DNA from 3 places in the Paenibacillus sp. ACRSA genome. Region 3 is predicted to be linked to each of the others. Evidence: riboswitches for the same ligand, from Rfam matches in the RefSeq annotation. Region 3 holds a riboswitch; each other region holds the start of a gene.
What was found. A riboswitch is a leader RNA that binds a small molecule or an ion and turns the genes downstream of it on or off. The one in region 3 is predicted to bind cyclic di-AMP.
Positions count from the first base shown of each region.

Region 1: it holds a riboswitch for cyclic di-AMP, as region 3 does, so the genes downstream of both, MH215_RS08730 (C40 family peptidase) here and MH215_RS10520 (hypothetical protein) in region 3, are expected to answer to the same signal.
Region 2: it holds a riboswitch for cyclic di-AMP, as region 3 does, so the genes downstream of both, MH215_RS28435 (C40 family peptidase) here and MH215_RS10520 (hypothetical protein) in region 3, are expected to answer to the same signal.

Region 1 is NZ_JAKRNP010000002.1:851,483-857,827, reverse strand. It holds gene MH215_RS08765 (glycosyltransferase family 4 protein) at 1-143, shown strand, start outside; gene MH215_RS08760 (hypothetical protein) at 353-931, shown strand; gene MH215_RS08755 (YkvI family membrane protein) at 1,037-2,095, opposite strand; gene MH215_RS08750 (xanthine phosphoribosyltransferase) at 2,300-2,881, shown strand; gene MH215_RS08745 (hypothetical protein) at 2,979-3,308, shown strand; gene MH215_RS08740 (hypothetical protein) at 3,429-3,647, shown strand; gene MH215_RS08735 (carboxymuconolactone decarboxylase family protein) at 3,760-4,089, shown strand; gene MH215_RS08730 (C40 family peptidase) at 4,180-4,644, opposite strand; cyclic di-AMP (ydaO/yuaA leader) riboswitch at 4,650-4,781, opposite strand; gene pelA (pectate lyase) at 5,217-6,182, shown strand.
Region 2 is NZ_JAKRNP010000023.1:26,430-32,774, forward strand. It holds gene rbsK (ribokinase) at 1-620, shown strand, start outside; gene MH215_RS28425 (c-type cytochrome) at 701-1,057, opposite strand; gene MH215_RS28430 (GNAT family N-acetyltransferase) at 1,212-1,703, opposite strand; gene MH215_RS28435 (C40 family peptidase) at 2,039-2,509, opposite strand; cyclic di-AMP (ydaO/yuaA leader) riboswitch at 2,513-2,650, opposite strand; gene MH215_RS28440 (hypothetical protein) at 2,904-3,746, opposite strand; gene MH215_RS28445 (M1 family metallopeptidase) at 3,757-5,748, opposite strand; gene MH215_RS28450 (YwhD family protein) at 5,850-6,345, shown strand, end outside.
Region 3 is NZ_JAKRNP010000003.1:186,186-192,530, forward strand. It holds gene MH215_RS10510 (Nramp family divalent metal transporter) at 171-1,466, shown strand; gene MH215_RS10515 (HAD family hydrolase) at 1,599-2,282, opposite strand; gene MH215_RS10520 (hypothetical protein) at 2,449-2,847, opposite strand; cyclic di-AMP (ydaO/yuaA leader) riboswitch at 2,963-3,139, opposite strand; gene MH215_RS10525 (glutathione peroxidase) at 3,531-4,010, shown strand; gene MH215_RS10530 (hypothetical protein) at 4,153-4,428, shown strand; tRNA gene MH215_RS10535 (tRNA-Leu) at 4,509-4,591, opposite strand; gene MH215_RS10540 (urease accessory protein UreF) at 5,055-5,756, shown strand; gene MH215_RS10545 (hypothetical protein) at 6,030-6,233, shown strand; gene MH215_RS10550 (nitrogen regulation protein NR(II)) at 6,284-6,345, shown strand, end outside.

The DNA.
Region 1 (6,345 bases), on a different contig from region 3:
AGAAGGTGATGGTCGACCCGGCTTATCGTTATGAGCTTGCACGCTCAGCATGTGAGAAGGCGAAGACGCATTATTCTCTAGGTAGATCGGTCAATGAATTGAAAAAAATGTATTTGCAATTCGCTAAACCATCTTTAACCTAATAAAATAACGATATCTTAGAAGAGCACAACATAATTGCTGATACATTAGCAGTTATGCTGTGTTTTTTATTTTCTGACTTTATGGTTAAGTTCTAATTAGTAGTCATTAATAGCGTGTATTAAAAGAGATAGATGCGAATGTGTACTACAAAGATACTTAATGAATTGAAATGTTCAATTCGAAGGAAAGGGAGGAAGGAAGTTTGAAGATGTTTGCTAAACCTCTTATAGCCTATACGACCATAATAATGCTTCTCATTGCAGGATGTACTGATCTGAATCATCGTGGACAATCCAAGGAATTAAGTGATATGGAAAGTAAGATTGCGTATCAGCCTGAAGTTTTCTTAACGGATGTGGTGAACGATCATTTCAACATTACAGCTACGATCAGCTATAGTAATAAAGAAAATGTGGAACGAATCATTTACGAAATGTTCATTGAAGAACCCAAAGTGGAGATGGAACAGCTGCAAATGAGCTTTCATCTTCATCCACAAATGCTAAGTAAAATAGGTACAACCAACATTTTTGAATCAAATGTCACCTTTGATAACCTACCAACAATTACACCACATGGCACAAGTACAGGAGCATCCCTATTTAGGGCGTTCTTGTTAGATCCATCGAAGATAGATCAAGAGACATTGGAAATTTATACAGATATGTACGTGAAGTTAAGCTATCAAGTAGATCGAGAAGAGTATGTTCATTATTTCAAGTTAAACGCAGAGCCCTCTGATGAACTTGTGAATGTTCTTCATAATACAGCGATGACGCTGAATTGACCTTTTAAAACTAAACGATCGAAAAAAATAAAATAAAAACCGACTCTTAAAATAAATTAATTATCTTAGAGTCGGTCTATTCAGCTCAAGTTGCCACAAAGTGAACTAATATTTTTCTTTTGTCCCTCGGAAACTGCCCCAACGATCCATAATTAATTTAAAAGCCCAGAAGAGTGCCAAACATCCGAAAATGGGGTAAAGAATAGATAATAGAGAGCTGAAGCCAAATTGACTAAGGGAGTAACACAACAACATAATAGCTAGCATAATGATCCGCGGATGTACACGAATGTTTTGTCTAACCTGCAGCGTCATACCATAAATGTCTGCTACAAAGGTGCTGAATATTTCCATGAAAATCAGGGATACATAAACGGACTGAACGATCCAACCAAGCTGAAAGGCAATGCTGCCCATCGGAATTTCAAATTGTGTTATTCCCGGCATCTGTGCAGACATAGCAAAATGAGCTGCGAGCAGCATAAAGCCTACTCCAATTCCGCCGAGTACGCCGCCCCACTTCAGCATGTTTCGACTTTGAATCTGGTTTCCTAAAGGTACGAGTACAGCTTGGGCTAATACCAGATTAAATGAAGTGTATAAGAGTGGAGATAGCCATACCTGTATCAGACTTTTATCGGTTGTTAACGTGATAAATCTAGAAGCCCCAGGTTGATGGAGTGTGCTGGTAATCATAAGCAGCGAGAGCAGCAGCATCATCGGCACAACGATACTATTCATTTGCATAATGGCTCGGATACCTCGTCCCAGAAGGAGGTAAGTACCGACAAGTGTAACGAGTAAGCCGGTCTGGTAATGCAAGCCGAGATGTTCAACAAAGACGGAGCCTGCTCCAGCCAACATGACGCTGTTCACTCCAATGAGAATGAGAAGGGTAATCCAAGTGATCCATCTGCCTGCTTTGTAGCCAAATAGATGCTTATTAAGATCTTCGTAGGAGCGGGAGCCTGTATCGTGTGCAATGAGCATCATTTTGGTGCCTAGCCAGACAAAAAGTATGGTGGATAGGCCGATGGTGAGCGTTGCCCATTTGCCATACTGGGTAAAAAACTGCAGGATCTCCTGGCCTGTTGCAAAGCCGGCACCTACCACCGTTCCAATGTATGTAAATGCGATCTGCAGCACCCGAAATGCCTGTTTCATGTGTTTCCCCTCTCAGGCCCCTGAATAGTTTGGACATGCGGGTGCCATGGTACAAGGTATGCTTGACCCTGGAAACTCATGACAATGAGCTCATTCTTTGAGCATCAATTGTAAGGCTAAGTAGCAATAAAGCTGATTTCGCTTGAATTGACAGTCATATCTATGATACTTTTACGTCATAGGATAGGCTTGGGAGGTCAAATCATGGAAGTGTTGAAACAACGTATTTTAGAAGAAGGAGTAGTCATCTCCGATCAGGTGCTTAAATTGGATGGACTGCTGAATCATCAGATTGACCCTGGTTTGACAATGGAAATGGGACGTGAGTTTGCCTCACGTTTTCGTGAAAGTGGTGTAACACGTGTTATTACGGTGGAGTCTTCTGGCATTCCGGTAGCTTTTGCTGTTGCACATGAGCTAGGAGTACCTCTTGTATTCGCTCGACGCAAAAAAACGCTACTGGCTGATCCTGATGCCTACTGTGAACGTGTACCATCGTTTACGAAAGGAATTGTGACCGATATTATGGTATCTCGTGAATATATTCATGAGAATGATCGTATTTTGTTCATAGACGATATTATTGCTAATGGGGATGCAGCTCGCGGTGTAATCAAGATTATTGAACGCTCTGGGGCTGAATTAGTTGGTTTCGGTGTAGTCGTCGAAAAATGTTTTCAAGTAGGAGCACGAACCATCCGTGAACAGGGAATCCCTGTTGAAGCCTTGGTACGTATTCGTTCCCTGAACGAAGGAAGCATTCAGTTTGACGATAACGAAATGTGACATTTTAAAGGAAAAGGGCCTATTTTTTGAACAATGCCTTTGCATGACCGCAGAATTCATTTATAATGGGGTTATGTTAGGGAGAGGAGGCAACACCATGGGGAACCAACCGGCAACAGAACAATTTTTTATTGATAAGCTGGCGGAATCGAAAGTTCATTTTGAACGTGCCCTGGATTGTAAACATACGGAATTCGATGACCTTTATCCCTATATGATTGAACATCCTCAATTTTTCTGGTACAAACGCTATGTTGCCTGGTCAGAACTTCTGACGATTGTAGGCTTGTGTGAAGAGTTGTCCTTCTCTTGGAAAGAGCAATTTACACCGCATCAAGTGGAGTACCTTGAAGAACGTGTGATGTCCGCCAAAGTGCTTGATTTTTGGTTTGAGAAGAATGACAGCAAAGAGCACGCGCAGCGGTAAATTTCAGTCGGGACATACGCTTCGTATGACATGACAGTCCAATACAGTCACGTGAGACCTAAATGAGTTGTCATTTAGGTCTCTTTTTGTAAATTAATTTGGAACATAGGAGCCATAGACATGATTAGTGATACAGAGCTGGATGCCCTGCGTTTGTCAGGTGAAAAGGTTAGAGTGGTAAGGGACGAGCTTGAGTCCAATGATGTCACAGGAATTGTTGTTGCTTGGGATGGAGAGCAGGTACTCATTCGTCGGCAGAATCGGCGTGTGGTTAAGCTCGATCGAAGTTATCGCTATCAGTTGTTTAGCGAGCCGCGTCAGAGTCCACTTAGCGAGTAGGAAATGAGCTAACGGGATTTACCATCATACCATTGGCATAATCGATTCGCTCAGGAGAAAGGATAGTTACAGTGAAGGATGTGGAACTATCTCCGAGAGGGCGTGCAATGATATGACATTGATGAATGAAAAGGTTCATGCGTATAAAGATCAGATTGGTGAGTTGAGCGATGTGTTACCGGGAGTGGTGAAGTCTTACCATGAGTTTACGGGAGAATGCTTTCAGCCAGGAGCCATTGATGCCAAAACGAAACAATTAATTGCCTTGGGCATTGGCTTATTTGCGAATAACGAAGTGTGTACCTTCTATCACGTGGAGGAAGCTCGTGCGAAAGGCGCTACCGATCAGGAGATCATGGAGACCGTTGCTGTTGCGGGTGCCGTAGGCGGCGGTCATGCACTATCCCAGGGTGCAATGCGCGTACAGAAGGCGCTCCACTAAGTAGAATGGAGCTATACAAATGAAAATAAGGACTTATTCCTTGGCAAATGCTACGGGAATAGGTCCTTATTTATGTACATCGAAGTTATATTATATTTTTCCAATCATTTTATTATACATAAACTGCCCGGTAACTCGGCGAGCTGTGACATAACGGTCTTTGAAGTAAGGGTTAGACAATTTGGTGATGCTGACCCCTTTGCTGCTTGAAGCATGTGCGAATTGACCGCCACCGATATAAACGCCTGTGTGTGAAACGCCATTGCCCATTGTGTTGAAGAAAACAAGATCTCCTGTGCGAAGATTCGCTTTGGATACTGGAGTTCCTGCTTTGGCTTGCTGCTGAGAAGTACGTGGTAGATCAATACTATATTTATCAAAGAGATATCTCATAAATCCAGAACAATCGAAGCCGGCCATGGTTGTACCGCCCCATTTGTAAGGAATGCCTGTCATGTTATTAACGACTGTATTGATTGTGCTTGCCTCTGTACTTGTTGCACCTGATGTAAATAGTACTGCTGCTCCAAAAATGGAGATGATAAGTTTTTTCAAAATCAATGTTCTCCCTTCGTTGCCTACGGAGTTAGCTAAGGGTTCGGTAGAAGGTTCCCTATATTTCCTATGTATAAGAATAATTCACCCAAAATGGTTCCCCCGTTTTCAAACATGAAACTCGGCAAATGAATAATTAAGTTTTTGTAACCTTTTGAAACTATATTGCATATATGCGTAAATGTCAAACCCATCTTAATACCTTCTTTATCGCCCAATGTTAACGGAACTATTGATTTTTATGAAGAATAAACACGAAATGACAGCGAAACTAATTACAAAAAAGTAATATGTGATTCAAATCCAAACTGGAGTGTATATCACTCGAGGTTTGTCATGTGCAGTTTGAACTATTCTGATCGATACAATAATCGCGGAATGTTACAAGATGTTGCATTAATTGACAAAGTTATTTTTTTTGCATAAGATCGTTCTATCCAATCCACATATTGGATAAAAGTATAGTAGTTATAATTTAATTCAAATAAAGGAGCTGATGGAGAGGGGTGTAATTATAGGGCGAGAGTAAATAGAATGAAGAATTGAATGATTTCAATAATAAAGGGGAGTGTGTGATCATTTTGAATACAAAAACAAAGTTAGTTACATTAGTTCTAGCATTTTCAATGGTATTTTCTGCGGTAGGTATGATCATTCAACCGGTTAGTACTGTATCTGCTGCGGATGCTTCAGGAACAACAGCAAGCATATCCGATATTTTGAAGAATCAACGAGCCGATGGTGGCTGGAGAAAAGAATATAAGCAATCAACTGGTGAGTGGGCGAAATCTACGATCGACAATAAAGCTACATACTCAGAAATTAGAAGACTAGCCAAAGAATTTAAAAAGACAAACGACCCACGTTATTCTGCTGCCGCGATCAAAGGGATTAATTTTTTGCTGAATATGCAATATTCCAATGGTGGATGGCCTCAAGTTTATCAAAGTTCTGGTTATCACAAACATATTACTTATAATGATGATGCGATGATTAATGTAATGTACATGCTGGATGAAGTAGCGACGCGAAAAGGTGACTTCTCCTTTATCGACAGCAACCTTGCCAATCGTAGTAAAAATGCGGTTGCTAAAGGTGTAGATGCGATTCTGAATACACAGGTGGTTTCAGGTGGCAAGCTCACAGCATGGGGACAACAGCATGATTCAAGCACACTGAAGCCTGCAGGTGCAAGAATCTATGAAGTACCATCATTAACAGCTGGAGAGAGTGTAACGATTGTTAAATTCCTAAAAACAAGACCTTCCAACGCCAAAATTACAGCATCTATCAAGGGAGCAGAAGCTTGGTTTAACAAAGTGAAGATCACAGGCTACAGATATGAAAGAGCAAACGGAGATAGCAAAATTATCGCTGATTCTAAAGCTGCACCGATCTGGGCTCGTTTCTATGAGATTGGAACGGATAAACCCATCTTTATCGGCCGTGACGGCATCGTAAAATACAAATTGAGCGATATTGACAAAGAAAGAAGAGGCGGTTATGCATGGTATGGTAACTGGCCATCCAAACTGTAATTTAATTTAGATCCTAAACTGGTACCAATCATGGCAGATCCTATGCCAGCTCCTGAACATGAAGCCCGATCCGAAAGTGAATATCTGGATCGGGTTTCTTCATGAGCATTTCAATATTGACATGTAGATGCTTGCGTGATATATTATTTTTTGTCGCCGAGAT
Region 2 (6,345 bases), on a different contig from region 3:
AGGTAGTACCGGAGATGCTGGAAGAGGCGGATACGGTGAAAAGCCTGACTGCAGCCGCAGCGGTGCTGCTGCAGCTTGAGATTCCGCTGCCAGCGGTCACCCGCGCCGCTACTCTAGCGGCAGAAGGCAGCGCACTGGTGGTGCTCAACCCGGCTCCGGCAGTGCCGGGTCTGCCCCAGGAGCTCCTGCGGTGCGTTGACGTCGTCACGCCGAACCGCAGTGAGCTCGCCGTGCTTACCGGCCGGGATCAACTCCGGCCGGAAGACCTGGATGCGGCGGTCGCAGAGCTCGCCGCATCCCTCGGGGCCGCCGTCGTCACGACGCTCGGCCCCGAGGGGGCTGTGTACGCGGCAGCGCCAGGCGGCCGCGTACAAGCAGGGCGTGCCGGCGCGTGCCGTGCGCCCGGCTACGCCGTAAGCGCCGTCGATACGACCGGCGCTGGCGACTGCTTCAACGGCGCACTGGCAGTAGCCCTTGCGCGCGGCGAGACGCTTGACGCGGCCGTAAGCTTCGCTATGGGCGCGGCTGCGCTATCTGTGACGAAGCTGGGTGCCCAGTCAGGAATGCCGTCTGCAGATGAAGTAGAGGCATTTCTTGCACAGCAGACATCAAGCAACTGATTCTATCATTGATGTGTCCAAGCACAGAGAAGAGGCTGTTACACCCCGGGTAGGGAGGTAATAGCCTCTTCGGTCATCCGTTACTTTTTCTCGGCGAGCCACATCGCAATGTTGGCAATCTCTTCATCTTGCAGTCGATCCTTGAACGCAGGCATACCGCCTTTACCTTTGACGATCGTGGAGTAGATCTTCTCAACGTCATCCTGACTTCCGATGTTCGCAAGAGCTGGACCTACGCCCCCTTGAAGCTGATCACCGTGACAGGAAATACAATTGGCTTTCACCAGTGCTTCAGCCTGTCCGGCATCCATCGTGACTTCCGGCATAGTTGGTTTAGCTTCCTGGGCAACCTCTTCTTTTCCTGGAAGCGTAAACATTAAAATAATAGCAAACGCGCACGCTGCAAAAAATACCCCGCTCATGATCCATTTGTGCATCCCTTATGTCCCCTCCAGAATGAAAGATCACCTAACTGAATCTGTCCATATCATTATAACGGAACTGTCCATGACATCATAGCATTTTGTGGTAATTTTTTGAAACTTATCAACTAAAAGCGGGAATCGTATTAGCTCATAACAATCTTATAAGTTAACGAGCTCCTGTATACACCATACAATAAAAAGGTTGCAAGCCAGTAGGTGTCTGACGTTCGTATGTATCTTGGGTGATAAAACCAACCTTTTCATAGACCCGGATGGCTCTTGTGTTCCAGGTGAGCACTTCTAAATCAATTTCATTTGAGGGATTCCTGCGAATGGCTTCTTGTACAATCGCAGACACAAATTCAACACCTTGGCCGTGACCACATCGTTCGGGATGCATACCTAGTCCAATTCGGGTGACTCCGACCAGCGGGAAGAACTGTGCAAAACCGCAGATTTCATCATTCTCGCCCCAAATGACAGCATATTGGTCTTTCCTTAGCTGCAAATCTCCAAATTCGACTTCAAGTGCCTTCATCTGTTCCCAAGGAAGCCAGCTATAAATATTATAAGGTGGGTTGTATTGCCAACTGCATATCTGCTGAGCGTGTTCTTCTTCCATAGGTTTAACGTGAAACGTCACAGAAGCTTCGTCCATACTTACTGCACGCTCCTCTCATTTGTAGGATAGGTACCTCTTCAAAACCGAACAAGCTCTTGAATGGGGATGGATCCTACAGATCATGTGTCAATGTATAGATATTCCTAACATTACTCTACAGAACGTGGTGTAGTTTTGGCAAGTCTTCGTAAAATAGAAAAAAATTGAAACAAAAGATCAGTTCATTACGTTTATATTACAATAGGATGGGTAAAAACATCATAAGGGCACGGACGAAGAAGCACAAAAAAACCGCCGGATACATTCCTGCGGAGAATGGATCGGGCGGTTCTGTTATGCTTGGTTACAGTATGATGTTGCTCAGCTTGTCCCTAGTCACGTGCGAGTGTTTCATACGCGTCCGTGCTCATAATACGTTTAGCGCCAACATAGCGGTTAGCCCAGTAGTTTTCGCTCAGTGCGCTAATGGTAACGCCTTTGGAAGAAGAGGAGTGTGCAAACTTACCTTCTCCAACGAAAATTCCTACGTGTGATACTCCACTGCCGGAAGTATTAAAGAATACTAGATCGCCAGGTCTCATTTCTGAACGGGAAACGGAATCACCCATGTCGAATTGGGAGCTTGATTGGCGTGCCAAATCAATCCCAAGCTTGTCGAATACATACCGTGTAAATCCAGAGCAGTCAAAGCCGTTAAGCGTTGTTCCCCCGCTTTTGTATGTAGTTCCCATTGCTGAGTCAATTACTTCATCCATTTTTGAATCTGCGAACGCGCTGCCAGCTCCAAGCGATAATGCGAATGTGAGGCTAAGTACAGCTGCGGTTAGTTTCTTCTTGAACAAGAGATATACCCCTTCCAATGCCTGCGAGGTTAGCTTAAGGATTCGGTTGAAGGTCCCCTATGATCCCTCTGTAGCAAGATCAATTCACCCATAACTGGTTCCCCCGCTTCCCAGGTGCTAGGAATTTGGCTATGCTAGTTGTGCACCTGTAAAATCAAGAAATGACGATTAAATTTTAAGTAGTTACAAATATGAAGGTAAATATTACAAAGTTGTTACTAAAAACTCACTGCGATTATTGTACCAGAGGTACATTGATTTGGCAACGTTTAGCAGTAAAATTAGCAAAAAAAACCTCGACCTTTGACGGGGAAAGGTTGAGGTTTCCTTTTGTGAAGCGTTATCATTGCGTTTATGTGACATAGAGATGGTAACAAATTTTAACCTGTTTGAATCAACTTTTAGTCGACTTGGATTGCCATAAGCGGAAATGGGCACATATCTTCCATAGAGACATAAGACAGCGAGCTAGAGGATACGTTTGCTGTAATATAAGGCCAGCTAGCCCTGTTAAGAACCAGGATGCCGAAGTGAAGGCACCGAAGATGAGCAGATGAAGCCCCCCCAGAAGCAAGGCGATGCCAATCACAGGAACGATATGACGAAGCGCAATCCATAGAGCGTATAATGCACCGCGTGCTCGGCCTTCTCCATCTGGAGCTGATGCACCGAACTGCATGTATAACATCACGTGATGAATAATCCAGCCGTACACGATCCAACCGACAACATACGGAATACCCGGCAGTAACAGTTGTAATGAATGGAACCCATCCATTAGAGTGGCGAATAGTGTGGGCACAAGCCAGTAGGCCGGCAACAACATCAACAACGTTCGGATGAAGTGCAGCAGCAACATGGGTTTCCACAACACTTTGATACCACGGACAAAAGGAGTTCGTTCCTCCGATTGATTAAAGTGTTGTAATGAGTACAACAGCCCTGCTTGGATGAGGGGAGTGATTAACATGCGCAGCAGCAGCATAGCTCCAAGAATCCATAGATACCGATGAACCTCGGGATGAGTAGAGAGGCTGAGTTGACTTTCCATTTTGAACAAAAGGGTACTGAGCTCTCCAGCATCCGTGCCAGGATATCGAAGCAACAGCGGGACAACCGCCGACTGCACTAATCGATAGATAAAGTACCCCCATACTAATTGATAGATAAATAGTAGTGCGGCTATGAATATATGCTGACGGACGAGAAACCAGCCTTCACGTATTTTTGCTTTCACTGTCTCCACCTCACCATGACAGACTTCCGAAAATAGCTTCAATAAGTTTGGTTGCGCTCAAACTCCAGCGGAATTTGGATGATTCGTCCAGATTAGCTTTCAGGAAATTGTCCATATGACGAGTCTCTAATACCACAGTGTACAGAGGGTCGGTCATGGCCCAAGAAACCGGAGAAGTATAGGTAAGCTTATATGTGATCCGCTCCTCGTTTCCATTCCATTGTTTATTCACGATATGCCCATCCTCGAACACAATTCGCACAGGAACCTTCATATAATTGCTTCCTTTTTTCTGAATGGTCACAGAGGATTCGTACACCTCTTGATCGCCCTTCTGAATCGGAGTTACGCTGATCTTCTCCACAGCAAAGTCCGCCATCCCATCACCATATACATATTGATCAAAATACGTAGACCATGAAGTGCGAGTAACTTGCTCCACGACCTTTTGAAAATCTGTTGAAGTAGGATGTTTGAAACGATACTTCTTCACATAAGTAGAGAGGATGCGTTCCATTGTTTTGGAGCCGACTTGTTGTTCGATACCGAGCAAGACAAGCTTACCTCGTGTATACACATTCGCTGCATAATGGTTCTGTGAATCAAACTTCCATGCTTCCTGTGTCAACGGGGCTGGAGACGTGATCAAACCCGCTTGAACGGGTAGGTTAGGGATTAGACCATATTCCTGCTCCATTAATTTATCCTCTGCATAAGAGGTGAATCCTTCGTCTAACCAAGCCTCCTCAAATTCATTGCTGGCGAGCATACCATAGAAATACTGATGACCAATTTCATGGACGACGGTTCGTTCCAGATCATACCCGGGTGTTGTATCGTCCGCCCCGAAGGCAGTCACCAACGTTGGATACTCCATGCCTCCTGCACCATTTCCGGTTTTTGGAGGAACGACAATGGAGAGGGTAGAGTAGGGATAAGTGCCAAACCATTTGCTGTAGTTCGCTAGAGCTGCCTTAGCGGCGTAGAAGTAACGTTCTTTTAGATCCTGGTGCGCAGGGTCAAGATAGAGTTTGATCCTTACTCCAGGAACATTGGGGGCGGAGAAGGGTTCTTCGGCATAAACAAAATGAGGTGAGGCCGCCCATGCAAAATCATGGACATCATCGGCATAGAATTGATAGATCTTTTCGTTATTTTTCACAACTGCCTGTTGCGTTGGAAAACCTGTTGCGGCTACCTTGTATGATTCCGGTACTCGAATGCGTACGCTATAGATACCGAAGTCGGCATAAAATTCGGAATTGCCGTGATATTGGTGCAAATTCCAACCCTCGGCTGTGCGTCCACGTCTACCTGTAGGCTCGTATACGCTAATTTTGGGGAACCATTGCCCTGCCATCACAAAATCGTCTGCAGTCCCCATACGGGCAAAAATTTTGGGCAGTTGTACTTCAAATCGAGTGTGCAGCGTTATGCTCTCGCCGCCCTTCACCGGTTTGGGCAATCGGATTTTGATAAGTGTTTTGTCTTTCATATTTCCGTCGTCTGGCTGTACGTATTGCATGCGGTGTAAAAGTGACAGACCGTCTTCTGTTTTCATCTCTGTAATCTTCATGGACCCATAACCATCTGTGGGCATAACATCCCCACGAAGCTTTCCGCCAGACTCCTTCATAAAAGTAGTGTCTGAAGAGGAGAATGCATTGGGATACAGGTGGAAATAAAGCTCGTTGACTGTTTTTTTGCCTGGATGAGTCCAAGTTAGTGTCTGTGTTCCTTGTAACACATTTCCGTCCACCAATTTCACATCGATGTGATATTCCACCACGCGGTCGCTGAACACTTCAGCAGTCGGGGTCTGCACGCTTTCTGGAGGTGCGGAGGTTTGGGGCTTTCCTGGAGGCTTGCCCACTTCTGGGGCGAGCACAGGCAATTCGGATGTTGTGGAGCGAGTGTTTCCCAGCGTTATCCATGCTCCTGCAACAAGCACACACAGGGCGAGGAACGCGGTGAGCCAACTCTTGGCGCGTCGTGGAATCATCGTTAAATACCTCCCGTTGACAAGCATCTACAGCATGTATATGTTTGCAATGGGACGAATATTAGTTAAAATATTTGTATCAACCCTTGGAGGCTATAAACATGGAACAAAACGAGCAAAACGGCAAAAAACAAATTGCCTTGAATATCGTTAGTGCAAAAAGCAAACACAAAGGTTTCGGTTCGGGTTCTATTGATCTGAATAACTTATCCCCGGTCATTATTGATCAAGGCGAAGCCAAGATTGATATTGGTGCGATGCACGCGAAGAGCAAAGTGGAGCGTGGCATCAAGTTTTCGACCAATCGTGAGGACGTACCTAATGGACGCCAAGTATGGCTTGTTTGGGTCGCTGTAGATCGTACAGAGCAGGGACAGTTATATGGTGGTGCGACGGCTTGTGAGATGTGGATTGATACGGAGGCTAAGCGTGGATGGAAATTGCTTGCGGATCATGTGAACCGCATGGATTATGCGTTGAAACGCCGCTTTATGTTGGATGATCTGGGTCCAGAAGAACGTGCAGCACTGAAGACACTTCTGATCTCACATAATGAAGAATGGTGGAATGCTTCACCGGATGTATTGAAGGATGCTT
Region 3 (6,345 bases):
TGCACTAGACAAAAATTATTGAAGGAGTACAATGTAAGAATAAACATAAAAATTTAGATATATCACATATCGCATATTGTCACATTATTATTTCAAAGTCAGGTGATTATTGTATGAGTAAAAGAAATCCATTTAACACTCCTTCCAGAGAATCGTTATCCACGGCTGGGATGGCTCCTTCCCTCGGGGAAGCTCACAGCTCCATGAAGGTTCCTCAGAACGCAGCTTGGTGGAAAAAGTTCCTCGCGTTTGTTGGCCCGGGCTACTTGGTAGCTGTCGGATATATGGACCCCGGCAACTGGGCAACAGATATCGCAGGTGGTTCACAGTTTGGTTATACACTACTGTCCGTTATTCTCATCTCGAATCTGATGGCTGTTGTACTGCAATCACTCGCGGGTAAGCTCGGGATCGTCACAGGACGCGATCTGGCTCAAGCCTGTCGTGAACGCTTCAGTATGCCGGTGGTTATTATGCTCTGGGTACTCTGCGAACTTGCTATTGCAGCCACCGATCTAGCGGAAGTTATTGGTTCCGCTATTGCCTTGAAGCTGCTCTTCAACATTCCGATGTTATACGGCGTTATCATTACAGCTGTGGACGTACTATTGATCTTAGTGTTACAGAATAAAGGCTTCCGGGCGCTTGAAACCCTTGTAATTGTACTTATGGCGACCATTGCCCTTTGTTTCGGTATTGATCTATTTTTGGCAAAACCCGATATGGGCGGGGTGCTTCACGGTTTTGTACCTAGCACTGAAATTCTACAGAATCCGGCTATGCTCTACATCGCGATTGGTATTATTGGAGCTACCGTCATGCCGCATAACTTGTATCTGCATTCCTCCATTGTGCAGACACGTCAGATCGAACAGACACCGCAGGGTAAAAAAGAAGCCATTCGTTATACAACGATGGATTCCACGATTGCACTTACACTCGCGCTGTTCATCAACGCAGCGATTTTGATCGTATCTGCGGCAGTATTCCATAGTGCCGGCATGACACAGGTTGCCGAGATTGCAGATGCTTACCATCTGCTCACACCCCTGCTCGGTACCACTGTTGCAAGTGTTCTGTTCGGCGTTGCTCTATTGGCATCAGGTCAGAACTCGACACTTACTGGCACTCTGGCCGGACAGATTGTTATGGAAGGGTTCCTCAACATTCGAATTCCTGCATGGTTGCGGCGTCTAGTCACTCGCCTGATTGCAATCATTCCTGCCGTCATTGTGACCGCTATTGCAGGAGAGCATGGAACAGAGGAACTTCTGATCCTAAGCCAAGTTGTACTTTCCTTACAACTTCCTTTTGCGGTTATTCCGCTGGTCATGTTTACAAGTGATAAGAAGAGTATGGGTGCATTCGCTAACAAACTGTGGTTGAAAATTACGTCATGGATCATTGCTGCAGTCATCGTTGTCCTGAATGTGTACCTCATTATTCAGACCATTGCTCTGTTTTAATTCTAAAAAAAGCCGACTCATCCAAAGTGAAATGTTCACTTGAAATGGGTCGGCTCTTTTTTAAACCTTTCCCAGAACGATATGCTCCAGTAGGGTCATCAGCTACAAATTTTATTTTGGAGTATATATCTCCTAGTCTTGATCTGGTAAAAGCAAAGGAAGAAGCTGCTCTAGATTATCAATTGTCCAATCCGGGTGATCCTGATCTTCAAGCTCAGGCTGGAACCGTCCATACCCCTGTAAAATGCGTATCGTTCGCATGCCAAGCTTCTTCGCCGGAACGATGTCATTATCGATGCGATCTCCGATCATCACCGCTTCCTCCGCCTTGCATCCCGCCTGCTTCAATGCCACTGCATACAGTTCACGATCAGGCTTGGACACTCCTTCTTCAGCGGAACAGGCGAGCACATTCACATACTTACGCAAACCGTAACGTTCTAGCCGTTCCTCCGTACCCGGACTCTGATTAGCAATGATGCCAATTCGATAATATCGTGACAGTGATTTCAGCACTGAACCTGCGCACGCATAAGGTTGCTCAAGCTCTTTACGAAACTTCAATTTAGCCTGAATCTGTTCTCTATGCTGTTCATCGCTAATCAACGTACGTATCGCCACTTTCATTGGCCACGCCTCGTAGTTTCGGTAACAGGTGACAAATATCTCCCGTACAGTCTCGATCTGCACCGGATATCCAAGCGCACAGGCTTCTCTCACGAACTGACCGATAATATCGTCTACAGGCTCCCATTCGTCCACTAGCGTATCTCCTACATCGAAGAACAACCATTTTAACCCACGTACATCCGGCACATCAATTCCTCCTTATCTTGCTGCACCCCTGAACAATAAAAAAAGAAGACCCACTTCATGCATGAGTCTCCTCAAAATTCCGTTTACCCTTTTGTTCATAAGTATAATGATCTATTAGTCCAATTATATCAGGCACCTGACAAGGGAGCAATCATCGGTTGCAGCATCAACCGTTAAGCAGGAAGCCCACTTCTCCGTTTAATGAATAGACAATCCGATCGGCCCCCATGCCACGATAAATTCCTTTTGGATGGCTCTGTTCTGTAATTACACACAGTGACTTGGATGTCCATGAACGACAGATCTGCAAATAACGGCAGGTCAAGTTCAGACTATTCTCAAAAATAAAAACATTGCCTACACTACTCTGAGGCAAGAACCATTTCTCAGCTGCAGCCGTATTCATGCGAATGACATGCTCTACCCCGAACTTCCGGAGTTTCCGCTCTTCCCCTGCACTGTTGGTCAGAACGGCAAACGGCATTTTTTTGTACATCAATAGTTTGATAAATTTGCGCCCCGCTTCGTTCGGAGCAGTTACTAAAATCATCTCATTATCCATCATTCGTTCCTCCCTTAGCGTGAAAAGACAACAAAAAAGAAGCGTGGGGGACCAAGGCCTCCCGGACGCTTCTTAAAGAATCCATGGCAAAAACACCATGAACCAGCGTACGGCTTGTTGCCTCTCCCTTTAACGCTTACGAGGTTAGCTGACGGATTCGGGCGCGAGAGTCGCCCTATTTCCGGCTGTTACCGGAAAATTCACCCCATGGATCCATACCGTCCTAGAACAGCGCATCCTGTTGGTTCCCCCGTTTTCCACCCATGAATGAATGGAAACTCAGCGATTAAAACATCGTTCTTACATCATGACTGATTAGATCGATATTATCGTTTGTTTCGTTTTTTCATGTACAATAGAAATTAAATTAGAAATTACGATATGAATCATACACCGAGGTCATGTTGATGTAAAGTGTACATAGATCACCGAATCGACTGATTTATGCCGTTTCAACCCAATGATATCGCTTACAACATATTTTTGCTTCATACATCTCCCCAAAGCTCTCTAATTCTCGTGATCACAGAAATCTTCTACCTATTCGTCCATAAGAAGACCAATTCAAGCTCAAAAAGTACTAAAACTATAATTATCCAATATTAGTTTTGCATTATTTAATTGCAACCAATATAATAGATATATACAAAATAGGATTAATCCATTCGATATAGGAGGCGATTTTTATGACCGTTTATGAATACAAAGTTAATACGCTTCGAGGCCAAGAACAAGAAATGTCTCAATACCGGAACAAAGTACTGCTTATTGTGAATACAGCTAGTAAGTGTGGATTGACACCACAATTCGAAGGGCTGCAAGAGCTGTACAATAAATTCAAAGATCGTAATTTTGAAGTTCTCGGATTCCCGAGCAATCAGTTTGCACAGGAAAAAGGCTCATCCGATGATATTGCTGAGTTCTGCCAAATGAACTATGGTGTAAGCTTCCCTATGTTTGAGAAAATCGATGTCAACGGATCGAACGCTCATCCCCTGTTCCAACATCTCACCAAAGAGGCTCCAGGTCTGCTCGGCTCCAAAGCAATCAAATGGAATTTCACTAAATTCCTCGTGGATCAGGACGGACGTGTCGTAAAGCGTTACGCACCCAAAACAACTCCTGATCAGATTGAAGCTGACATCGAGAAATTATTAAAAAAATAAATTGAACAACCAACAGCCATCTCACTGGAGACCCCAGCATTAAGCAGGAACTCTCTGGTCGGTGGCTTTTTTTGCACTCAAGAGCTTATTTTGGCATGAGAGCTTATGATATACATTAGAGTGTTCTGTTGAGAGGAGTGATGTGGTATGCAAAAAGTACTTACTGCAATGGTTCGGAGAAAGGGTTCAAGATCATCGTAGAGCACTAGATCCTCTGCGAATTCGAAATTCGGGAGGAACTAAGGATGAACATCGATTTACAACCTGTGACTTTTCTAATGGTACAAGGATTATGATTGCACATCGATCAGACAATCAGATCGCCGGGACGTTATATGAATCGTTAGGATTCATGCAAGTAAGTAGAGAGCTTATTGATGGCGAAATCATACGTTTACTTCAAATCGGTCAGGCTTAATGAAGTTAGAATAAAATAAAAACGTTAGAAACAAAAAAGAAGCTTCCGAGTTCGGAAGCTTCTTCTGTCTTGCATTATGATGCGGTCGAGAGGACTCGAACCTCCACGGGCATAAGCCCACTACCCCCTCAAGATAGCGTGTCTGCCATTCCACCACGACCGCATGTCGTAAATTATCGGCAACAAAATTGATTATACCGGGTTTCATTATAAAAGTAAAGCATTTTTTAAATTCAGCTGTCTTATACGATAGTTCCCCCTCTAACTGCATGAATCGTCATATTTCCACAGCAGTTGCATATCCTTGAGTTTGAACTATTTTTGTAGTTCCTTTACCCTTGATAAGCTTCAATGAGCAACCCAATGGAATAACCACTAATATTACATTTACTATTTCTCTTTCAATGACAAGATTATCACCACACACTCCAATACATAACTTGTTGAGTGATTATAACTAACACATTAAGAAATTAGCGCAAAATAAACAAGATTTAATTGACAAAAAGCGGATAATTATGTGATTATATATATCATATAATTCGGATTCAAACTCATAAACAGCACCAAAACGAAATAAAATGTTATATATAATAACATTTAGCGAACGTAGGAGGCGAAAGATCGTGAACCGTGGGAATAAGCTGCTCGATTATGTCAAACTGCTTGATTCCTCCATTCAAGTCGGAGGGTTCACTCATTCATTCGGCATGGATGCACTTATAGCAGAAGGTTCAATCCGTAACGTAGCAGACCTGGAATCATTCATGCGTTGTCAATTACATCCGAGCATTGTGCGCCTGGAAGGAATGGCAATTAAGGGAATCTACAGTGCAGCGGATCAGAAGGACACATGGCGAACAGCTCTTATTGACAAACTAGTTCACGTCCAGCGAACCCCTCCAGATCTCAGGGAACACTCCTCCGCTATGGGCAAACGGTTAATCAAGCTCGCTCAAGCCCTCCATCCCTGGATCGACTTCAGAAAACTCGAGCACACCCTGTCTACCTATAATTCAGTTGGATGCCTATCCACTGTTCACGCCTGGATTAACCACTATCTCGATATCCCCGTCGAGGAGGCAGTTCTCGGTTATCTCCACTCAGCCTCAAATGCATGCATAACGGAAGCCTCGAAAGCCATCCCCCTCGATCGTCAAAGCATACAGGAACTGATGGTTCACCTAACCACAGACCTAGAGCATGAATGGAATACTGTCAGCGCCTCCGTTGCGGATGAACCAGCACAAGCAACAGCAACGTCTATGAAGTCACTATTCCCAAGCTTCCACATGCTTGGTGCAGGGTTACATGCATTCAAAGCATAGCTGCGTACCCACGCATTCTCCCGCAACACATACCTCTCCAATTGAACAAAAACACGCCGCAACTCCTTTGCTGGCGTGTTTTTGTTGTTATTCATTAATGGATGAATTTGCGAATTTACGTCATTTTAAATCATAAAATACACTTATTTCCGTCATTTTTAATTGTTACATGACGTAATAACGTATATAATGAAATATACAGCGCGCATCTCCCTACATTCTACCCGAAGTAGGAGCGACTGAATACTACTTTTAACCTAGGGGTGAACCCTTTTGAACAAAAAGAAACCCGTGACCCCATTCGGATGGGCCATCAAACGCCGTTTAACCGAACTCCAGATGGATCAGAAGACCTTTTGCGAACAACACGACATCCCACCATACCGTCTATCCAACCTAATTCACGGCACACGCAAGGCTACCCGATTCCGGAATCAGGTCGCAGATATTTTACAAATTCCAGACGATCTACGTTAGCAAAGCACCCTGTCTCATTCGCCAACTGACCACAAGGAGGGTTTCAACCAATGCGGTACTTAACAACCGATCTAGAGAAACTATCTTATCAATTTATGCGCCACCAGCTCAT